2 regions of the Clostridium senegalense genome follow, and region 1 is predicted to be linked to the other one. Evidence: riboswitches for the same ligand, from Rfam matches in the RefSeq annotation. Region 1 holds a riboswitch; the other holds the start of a gene.
What was found. Region 1 has a riboswitch for cyclic di-GMP ahead of KQI36_RS15600 (leucine-rich repeat domain-containing protein). Riboswitches for the same ligand answer to the same signal wherever they lie in the genome.
Positions count from the first base shown of each region.

Region 1 (4,227 bases):
TTTTATTATTTATTTATTTTTTTTATTTTGCTAAGCTTTTAGCATCTACTAATACCCCTATAAACATTACTCTTACTATTTCCATTGTTATTTTTGTTACTTTTTTCATTCATCTCTCCACCTTTCCTCTTGTTGATTTAATTATATTCTCTTTGCTTTAAACTAAAAATTTATTTGGATTAAAATTAAATTTCATCTTTGTAATATTTCCTTATATTAATGTAATAACTTTCTTCCGTCTACCAATACCCCTATAAATAATACTTTTAAAACTTCCATTGTAACCTTTGATACTTTTTTCATAATTAACTCCACCTTTCTTCTTGTTGATTTAATTATATTTTCTAAATCTTAATAGCAAATAACCGTAATCTTAACTAAACATTAATTTAAAAAAATTACATTTTTTAGTTAAGATTTAATAGTGAATAGTTGACAGTTGTGGTTATTAATATTCGCTATGCTCCTAATAATTCTCAATCTATTTTTAAAATTTAGTTCTGTTAACAAAATCCAAGTAATCAATTCCTCCAAGTTCTACCTCCATCACAAGAGGGACAGGTTCATTTGTGGCTACTTTCTTCGTTTAAATTGTAGATTCCACAATTGCTGTATTCACATAATAAGACAAATAAAGAACCAGTACCTAACTGGTACGCTGCTTTGCAGCTCAAGTACTGGTTCTTTACTGGGTAATTTATTTTATCTAGCCTTTTTATTGAGTACTAGAGTTTTTTATGGTGCTACAACCTAAGTGAACCTGTCCTTCTTGTTACGGCTGTAAACTTTGAATACAACTTTGTTTAATTTAATATCATAAACTTAGAATTTAATTCCTATAGTTCAAAGAAACTGGCAGCCCAGTTTCAACCTGAACTATTAACTTTTAACTATTAACTCTTAACTAACTAAACTCCAGTTTCATCCATCATTGTCAAATGTCAATTGTCAATTTTTCAAGCTCCCTACCTCAACTAAGTATGCAATACCCCTAAGTTATACCTCCATCACAAATGGGACAGGCACGGTAAACTTATTTTCTTCACTAGCACTTGATACTCTCCTAAATTTACGCTACTTGCTAAAACACCAAAGCCAGTCCCCAACAACTCCAAAGAAAGTGGTTGCCACTTTCATCCTGAACTTTTAACTATTAATTTTTAACTATTAACTATCTTAAGGACCGGCTTTGATTACTTTAGGTTTTATTGATAATCTTTCGATTTCACTGTGAAAATAACTTATGGAAAATATACTTTGGTACGCCTGTGCTTCTTGTTACGGCTGTGAACTTTGAATATATCTTTAGTTTGTTTTATATCTTCAGCTTAAATTTTACTCCCTTAAATTAAAAAGAAACTGGTGATCCAGTTTCATCCATCATTGTCAAATGTCAATTGTCAATTTTTCAAGCTCCCTACCTCAACTAAGCAAGCAATCACTCAAAGTTTTACTTCCATTACAAGAGGGACAGACGCGTAATTGGCTACTTTACTATTCTTTTGGATAGATACTTTTGTTGATTTTAGTTTTTCTCCAATAGTACTCGAAGTCGGTCCCGAACAACTACGCAGCAAAGCTGCTATTTTAGGACCGGCTTTGATTGCTTTAGGTTTTATTGATAACTTTTCGATTTCACTGTGAAAATAACTTATGGAAAATATACTTTGGTACGCCTGTCCTTCTTGTTACGGCTGTAAACTTTAAATTTAGCTTTGGTTAGTTTTATCTCCTAAACTCAAATTTTACTCCCTTAAATTAAAAAGAAACTGGCAGTCCAGTTTCTTCCTTAACTTTTAACTATTAACTTTTAACTCTTAACTCTTAACTCTTAACTATCTAACTCCAGTTTCCTCCTAAATTCTTAATTCATAATTCTTAATCCTTAATCTTTTTAATTGTCCTCTATTAAGTTTCCTCTTATATCTAAATCTTTTAAGCTTTTCATTTCTTTTATAGATTTAGGTAATTCTTCTATATAATTTACTTTCAATGATAACACTCTTAAATTTTGCAAATTTGTTATCGTTTCTGGAATTTCTTTTAATTCATTAGCACATAAATATAACTTTTCTAATTTATCTAACTTTCCTATTGATTCTGGTAAATAACTCAAGTTATTTGCTTGTACTATAAAATCTTCTAAATTATTTAGTTCACCTATACTATTAGGCAACACAGTCAATTGATTATCAGATAAATATAACTCCCGTAGATTTTTTAATTTACCAATATTATCTGGCAACATAATTAATTGATTATCATCTAATTCTAAAGTTCTTAGATTTTGTAATGCTTCTATTTCATTAGGAATAGTAGTTAAATGATTACTATTTAAAATTAAAGCTTCTATATTTTCTAGATGTCTTATTCCATCTATATTAGATATACCTTTATCTTCTAAATCTAAGACCCCACTCATATTATTAAGATCGCCAACAGTAATCCCTGCATCAAAAGGTTTTCCTAATTTTTCATTCAATGCCTTTTTAAAATTAGGATCTGAAAACTTTACTATATCTGTTGTATTATCCTCTACAATATATTCTACATTATCTATATCTATTTTATATTTCTTATCATCCTCGACACACGTATCCTGATGGGTCCATTTAACCAACTGAGTATCTTTTACATTATCACAAGCTAATACATATTCTTTAGGTGCTAATATAATGCTACTTAATATAGCTGATAATATTATTAATTGTATTTTCTTCTTATTCAAAATTTTCCCCCCACTTCAAAAATACAAACTTTATATAACTTAACTCCATGGATTAATTTTAATTATTATTTAATACTTATTGTTGTAATATACATATCGACAAATTTAGATATTTATTAACACTTTTTTTACAAATTTTAAATATATACACTTTGTTTTTTCTAAAACCATTTATATATTATAAATATTTTTAGAAAAAAAAACACGGCTAATATACATATATATACTAGCCGGTTGTATCATTAACTCCATATATTTCAGATACCCAAATACAAAATATACTTCATTGTTTCATATATAATTACAAAGTAATATAATTATTCAGTTTTATTAACAAAATTATACATTGTTTTCATTTCTTTTTCAATACTCTAAAAAATTTGCTGTTCATAAGGATAATTTTATCACTCAAAGGAATAATCGTGCTTATGTAATATTTCTTTAGTAAAACATCATAAATACTTTATATTATCTTTTAAACTCTAAATTAAGCATACTTAAATCAAATTCACTTAACTCTTTATTACTGCAATCTATAATAAAACTAAATAATTTTGCTTTATTAGAATTCAACTCTATTCCATCTATTTCTAGAGTAGTTGTATGTATTATTTCATTATTCTTATCGTATATTGTTATAGGTAATTTTTCCACCTTAAATGTTTCATTTTTACCATTCCTAACTAAAAAAGTAACTTTTATTTTATTGTCTTTTTCCATATATACTTCATATGTAGTCAAATCAACTTGTCCCTTTTCTATTGGTGGCAATGTATTTAATGATTGTTTTAAAAACATCTGCATTTCAAAAGGGATGTTTTCTATATCTTCATATTCAATATGTGCTATATTTAAAGTTTCTATTTCTTTACTAAAGATAATTTTACAACCTTTATTTATATTTATATTTTCAGGCATGTTGGCCTTACTAAATAATATTTTATGTGGCCTTGCACTATAAGCAGGTACTTCGCCTAACGAATCTAATCTAAAAGTTTCTGACACTAAAATATTTTCATTTTCATCAACCAACGTTAATGGCAAAGTAGTAAAGTGAAGGTCATCCTTTGTAGCATTTCTAAAAAAAACTCCAATTTCAATGTTTTCACCATCATCAAAAACATAAGACGTTCTTATATTTACATCGTTTTCTTTTATACCATCAAATTCCTCTAACTCTTCTTCTAACATCATCTTTTTTATATCTGAAACTAAAGCTTCTTCATCTGGATGTAAAGATAACTTCAATTTTACAAAATTTACATCACTATTACTCATAAAAATCCTCCGTATATAATTATTACACTTTATCTTTATTGTTTTTATCCATATTTAGTCATACAGATATAATTATACCATCATTGACTAACATAATTAATAGCAAATGCAAATATAAAAAATTTATTTTTTTAACTTTCTCCCTCAATTAAGCAAGTAATCACAAAAAGTTCTACCACCATAACAAATTGAACTTTTTTAATTTAGTCTTCTTTTAAAAT
Region 1 covers NZ_JAHLNC010000011.1:39,241-43,467, forward strand. Annotated here, with positions in the region: gene KQI36_RS15600 (leucine-rich repeat domain-containing protein) at 1,895-2,728, opposite strand; cyclic di-GMP riboswitch class II at 2,948-3,031, opposite strand; gene KQI36_RS15605 (SLAP domain-containing protein) at 3,197-4,006, opposite strand; gene KQI36_RS15610 (cell wall-binding repeat-containing protein) at 4,210-4,227, opposite strand, start outside.

Region 2 (4,227 bases), on a different contig from region 1:
ATTAAAATCAATAATTAAAAAATACTCTGATTTTATAAGATACCCAATAAAAATGGATGTAACTAAGAGCAAACTTAAAGAGGGTAGTGAAAGTGAATATGAAGAGTATAAAGAAGAAGAAGTTATAAATAGTATGGTTCCTATTTGGAGAAAAAACAAAAGAGAACTTAAGGATGAAGATTATGATAACTTTTATGTTGAAAAACATTTTGGATTTGATAAGCCACTAAAACATATTCATATAAGTGTTGATGGTATGGTAAGTTACAATTCAATTTTATATATACCAGAAAAAGCACCATTTGATTTTTACACTAAGGATTATGAAAAAGGTTTAGAATTATATTCAAGCGGCGTAATGATAATGGAGAAATGTGCAGATTTACTTCCAGATTATTTTAGTTTTGTTAAAGGAATAGTAGATTCAGAAGATTTTTCACTTAATATATCAAGAGAAATTTTACAACATGATAGACAATTAAAACTTATAGCTAAGAACATAAAAACTAAGATAAAAAATGAATTAGAAGGTCTATTAAAAAATGAAAGAGAAAAGTATGAAGAGTTCTATAAAGCTTTTGGATCACAATTAAAATATGGTGTATATAGTGATTTTGGAGCAAATAAAGATGTGTTACAAGATTTATTAATGTTCTATTCATCTAAAGAAAAGAAACTTGTTACTTTAGATGAATATGTTTCTAGAATGAAAGAAGAACAAAAATATATTTATTATGCATCTGGAGAATCATATGAAAGAATAGAAAAGCTTCCTCAAACAGAAGTATTATTAGATAAAGGATATGAAATATTATACTTTATAGATGATGTAGATGAATTTGCAATAAAAATGCTTGCAAATTATAAAGAAAAGGAATTTAAATCAGTATCAAGTAGTGATTTAGGAATAGATACTGAAGAAAATGAAGTAAAAACAAGTGATGAAGATAATAAATTATTTGAAAGTATGAAAGAATTATTAAAAGATAAGGTTAAAGAAGTTAAGGCATCTAAAAAATTAAAAAAACATCCTGTATGCTTATCTAATGAAGGGGAACTTTCAATAGAAATGGAAAAGGTATTAAGTGCTATGCCAAATAATCCAAGTTTAAAGGCAGATAAAGTATTAGAAATAAATATAAACCATGAAGTGTTTGATGCGCTAAAAGATGCACATGAAAAAGATGAAGAAAAGTTTAAACTATATACTGATTTATTATATAATCAAGCTTTACTTATAGAAGGATTATCAATAAGTGATCCAGTAGAATTTACAAATAATATATGTAAAATAATGAAATAAGAGATAATAAGATAGGACCATATAGAAGTTACATTTATATAACTGACTATATGGTCCTATTTATGCTAGATTAAAGAATAGCTTATTTCTAAATAAGGATTATTTAGATAACTAAAATATATTAATCCTTTACTTAATTCATAAGTTCTAGTTTCTGTATAATACTTTCCATTTTCAAAGCTAAGATCTTTTATAACAGTTTCAGTTGTGAAAGAAGTATCATTTTTTTCTGTTATTGTGGTTATAGCTTCATATTCAACTCCGTCTATAATTGTTTTTTGTGTCCATGAATTATCTTTTTTAATTTCACCTTTTAAAACTATAAAGTCTTTAATAAAAGAATGTAATGTATCTTTATTTTTAGAAATATAATCATTATTATTAATAGATTCTATAACCATATCATTGGTAACTTTGTATTTTGCCGTAAAAGTTCTTTTTCCTCTAATATCTTGACCATAACCATCATTCATAAGCCCATCATAAGTGTATAGTGCATAGTCGTTAACGGATTCAATGTTATTAAAAGTTATTTTATGTCCTGTTTCAGCAGAACCAGTATAAGCTATAGGAGTATTTTTAGTATAAAAATATTGTTTATAATCATCTAAATACGAATGTTTATTGCTAGTAGAATTATTTGTATTAGATGAAGATATAGGGGTATTGTTATTTATATTGTTTGAAGGATTATTATTTATATTACAACCAACAAGTAAAATACTAAATATACATATAAGTGAAACTAAAGATTTTTTATTTTTCAAATTAATCACATCCTTTAAATTATAATTTCACTTTTATAGAAAAATATACAAAGTGTTTTTAATTTGTTTTGTATATAATATGTGAAAATTAAAATTAAGGAATACAAGTTAAAAAATTATTTTTATATGTAATAATATTGAAAAAAGTGAAATAGTTTGTTTACAAGTAAAATAAAGTATTATATAATATTTTTGGGAATGATGAAATATGATTTATATGTGGGCACTTGGATTATATGGAGTTAGTAGTGCAACCGACCTAATTAAGTTTAAAAAAATTAGGAGTGTTAGATATGCAAAAAAAGCAATTAAAAGTTTTAACATCAATAGTATTAGGAACATCTATAATTTTTGGTGGAATGATTTCTACAGTTTCTGCTGTGGAAAAAAATACATCACAATATGGTGTAATAAATGAAAATAGTGAGGTAAGTATTTGGAATTGTCAAGAAGGACTTAATCAAAATCAAAAGAATCCATATGAAAAAGAAAGTATTGTTGTACAAGGTTCAAAGGTTTATAAATGCAAAAGATTTCACTATCCTCAATCAGGTTGGAAACCTTCTGATTCACCAATGTTTTGGAAAACAGTAGGAAAAATTCCACAGTGGAATGCTCAAGAGGAATTAACTCAAGAAAATAAGAGTCCATATGAAAAAGGTGATATTGTTATGTATAATTCTCAGGCATATAAATGTAAGAGATTTCATTATGCTCAACCAGGTTGGAATCCTTGTGAGGGACCAATGTTCTGGGAATTAATTAAATAAAGATATTAAAAACATATTTTAAAGTTATTAAATTATATATTATGTGAAAATAAGCCTACTAAGTTTAAGTTTTTAGTAGGCTTTGAATTTTCTTTAATATTTTTATATATTGATTTTTGTTAAGATTAACATACTTTTTCTTTGACAAAATTACTTTTAACACTATTATCTATTATGAATATATTGTATAATGTTAAAAATGTTTAGAAAATAAAATTTAAATGTTTAAGTTATAATGAACTATATTGATATAGAGGGGTATTTATGGGGGATAAAGATAGAGAGATTAAAAAAGATATAACTGACTTATTTGACAGAGTATCATCGGTTTTTGATGATAATGGACCGAGGTTTTTTAAATACTTTGGAGAAGAATTGGTTAAATTCGCAGATATAAATTATGGAGAAAAAGTACTAGATGTTGCTTCAGGAAAAGGAGCATCCCTTTTTTTATCAGCAAAGAAAGTTGGGGAAAGTGGAGAGGTTATAGGGATAGATATATCTAAAGGTATGGTTGATGAAACAAATTTAGAAATAAAGCATAAAGGCATAGAAAATGCACAATTAATAGTTATGGATGCTGAAAATTTAGATTTTGAAAGTGAGTATTTTAATCATGTATTATGTGGTTTTGGAGTTTTCTTTTTTCCAAATTACGAAATTGCATTTAAAGAAATTATGAGAGTTTTAAAAAGTGGTGGTAAATTCTCATTTACTACATTTTTAAGAAAAAAAGATGAGAACTTTATATGGTTAGATGAATTAGTGGAAGAATATTTACCAGAATACGAAGAGGATTGTGGATATGAAGAAACTGTTGAATTTGACACAGAAGAAGGATTATATAAAATCTTAAAAGAATCTAATTTTAAAAATATAAAAATCGAGAAAGAAGAAAAAATTTTTATATACAAAGATGAGCAAGAATGGTGGGATAAACTTTATACCCATGGATATGTGACCATATTAGATGCTATACCGTTAGATAAGATAGAAGAATTTAAATTAAAAGTTTTTGAAAACCTTAAAGTACTTAAAAAAGAAAATGGCATAGAAAATATCATGTATGTTTTATATGCTAAAGGTGAAAAATAAATTTAATAATATATATTGACAAAATAAAAATAAAAGAGTAATATAAATAAAAATAAATATTCAGAAATCTTTGAAGGGAAGAGTAGATATTAGTTTAGTATTTAAAGCGAGTAGAGGGCGGTGTAAGCTCTATAAGAAAAGTAATATTGAATGACATCCTGGAGGTTCTTATTTGAAAATTATAGTAGAATAAGACGGGTTCCTACGTTAAAGGGAGTAGAGATAACTAAGTTAATTTTAATTTTGTTAGATTAGGATGGCACCGTGAATAAAGCTTTCACTCCTATTATGG
Region 2 covers NZ_JAHLNC010000006.1:98,801-103,027, forward strand. Annotated here, with positions in the region: gene htpG (molecular chaperone HtpG) at 1-1,303, shown strand, start outside; gene KQI36_RS11530 (hypothetical protein) at 1,369-2,070, opposite strand; cyclic di-GMP riboswitch class II at 2,256-2,339, shown strand; gene KQI36_RS11535 (carbohydrate-binding protein) at 2,364-2,840, shown strand; gene KQI36_RS11540 (class I SAM-dependent methyltransferase) at 3,105-3,935, shown strand; T-box leader at 3,997-4,223, shown strand.
Region 2: another riboswitch for cyclic di-GMP. It lies ahead of KQI36_RS11535 (carbohydrate-binding protein); the one in region 1 lies ahead of KQI36_RS15600 (leucine-rich repeat domain-containing protein).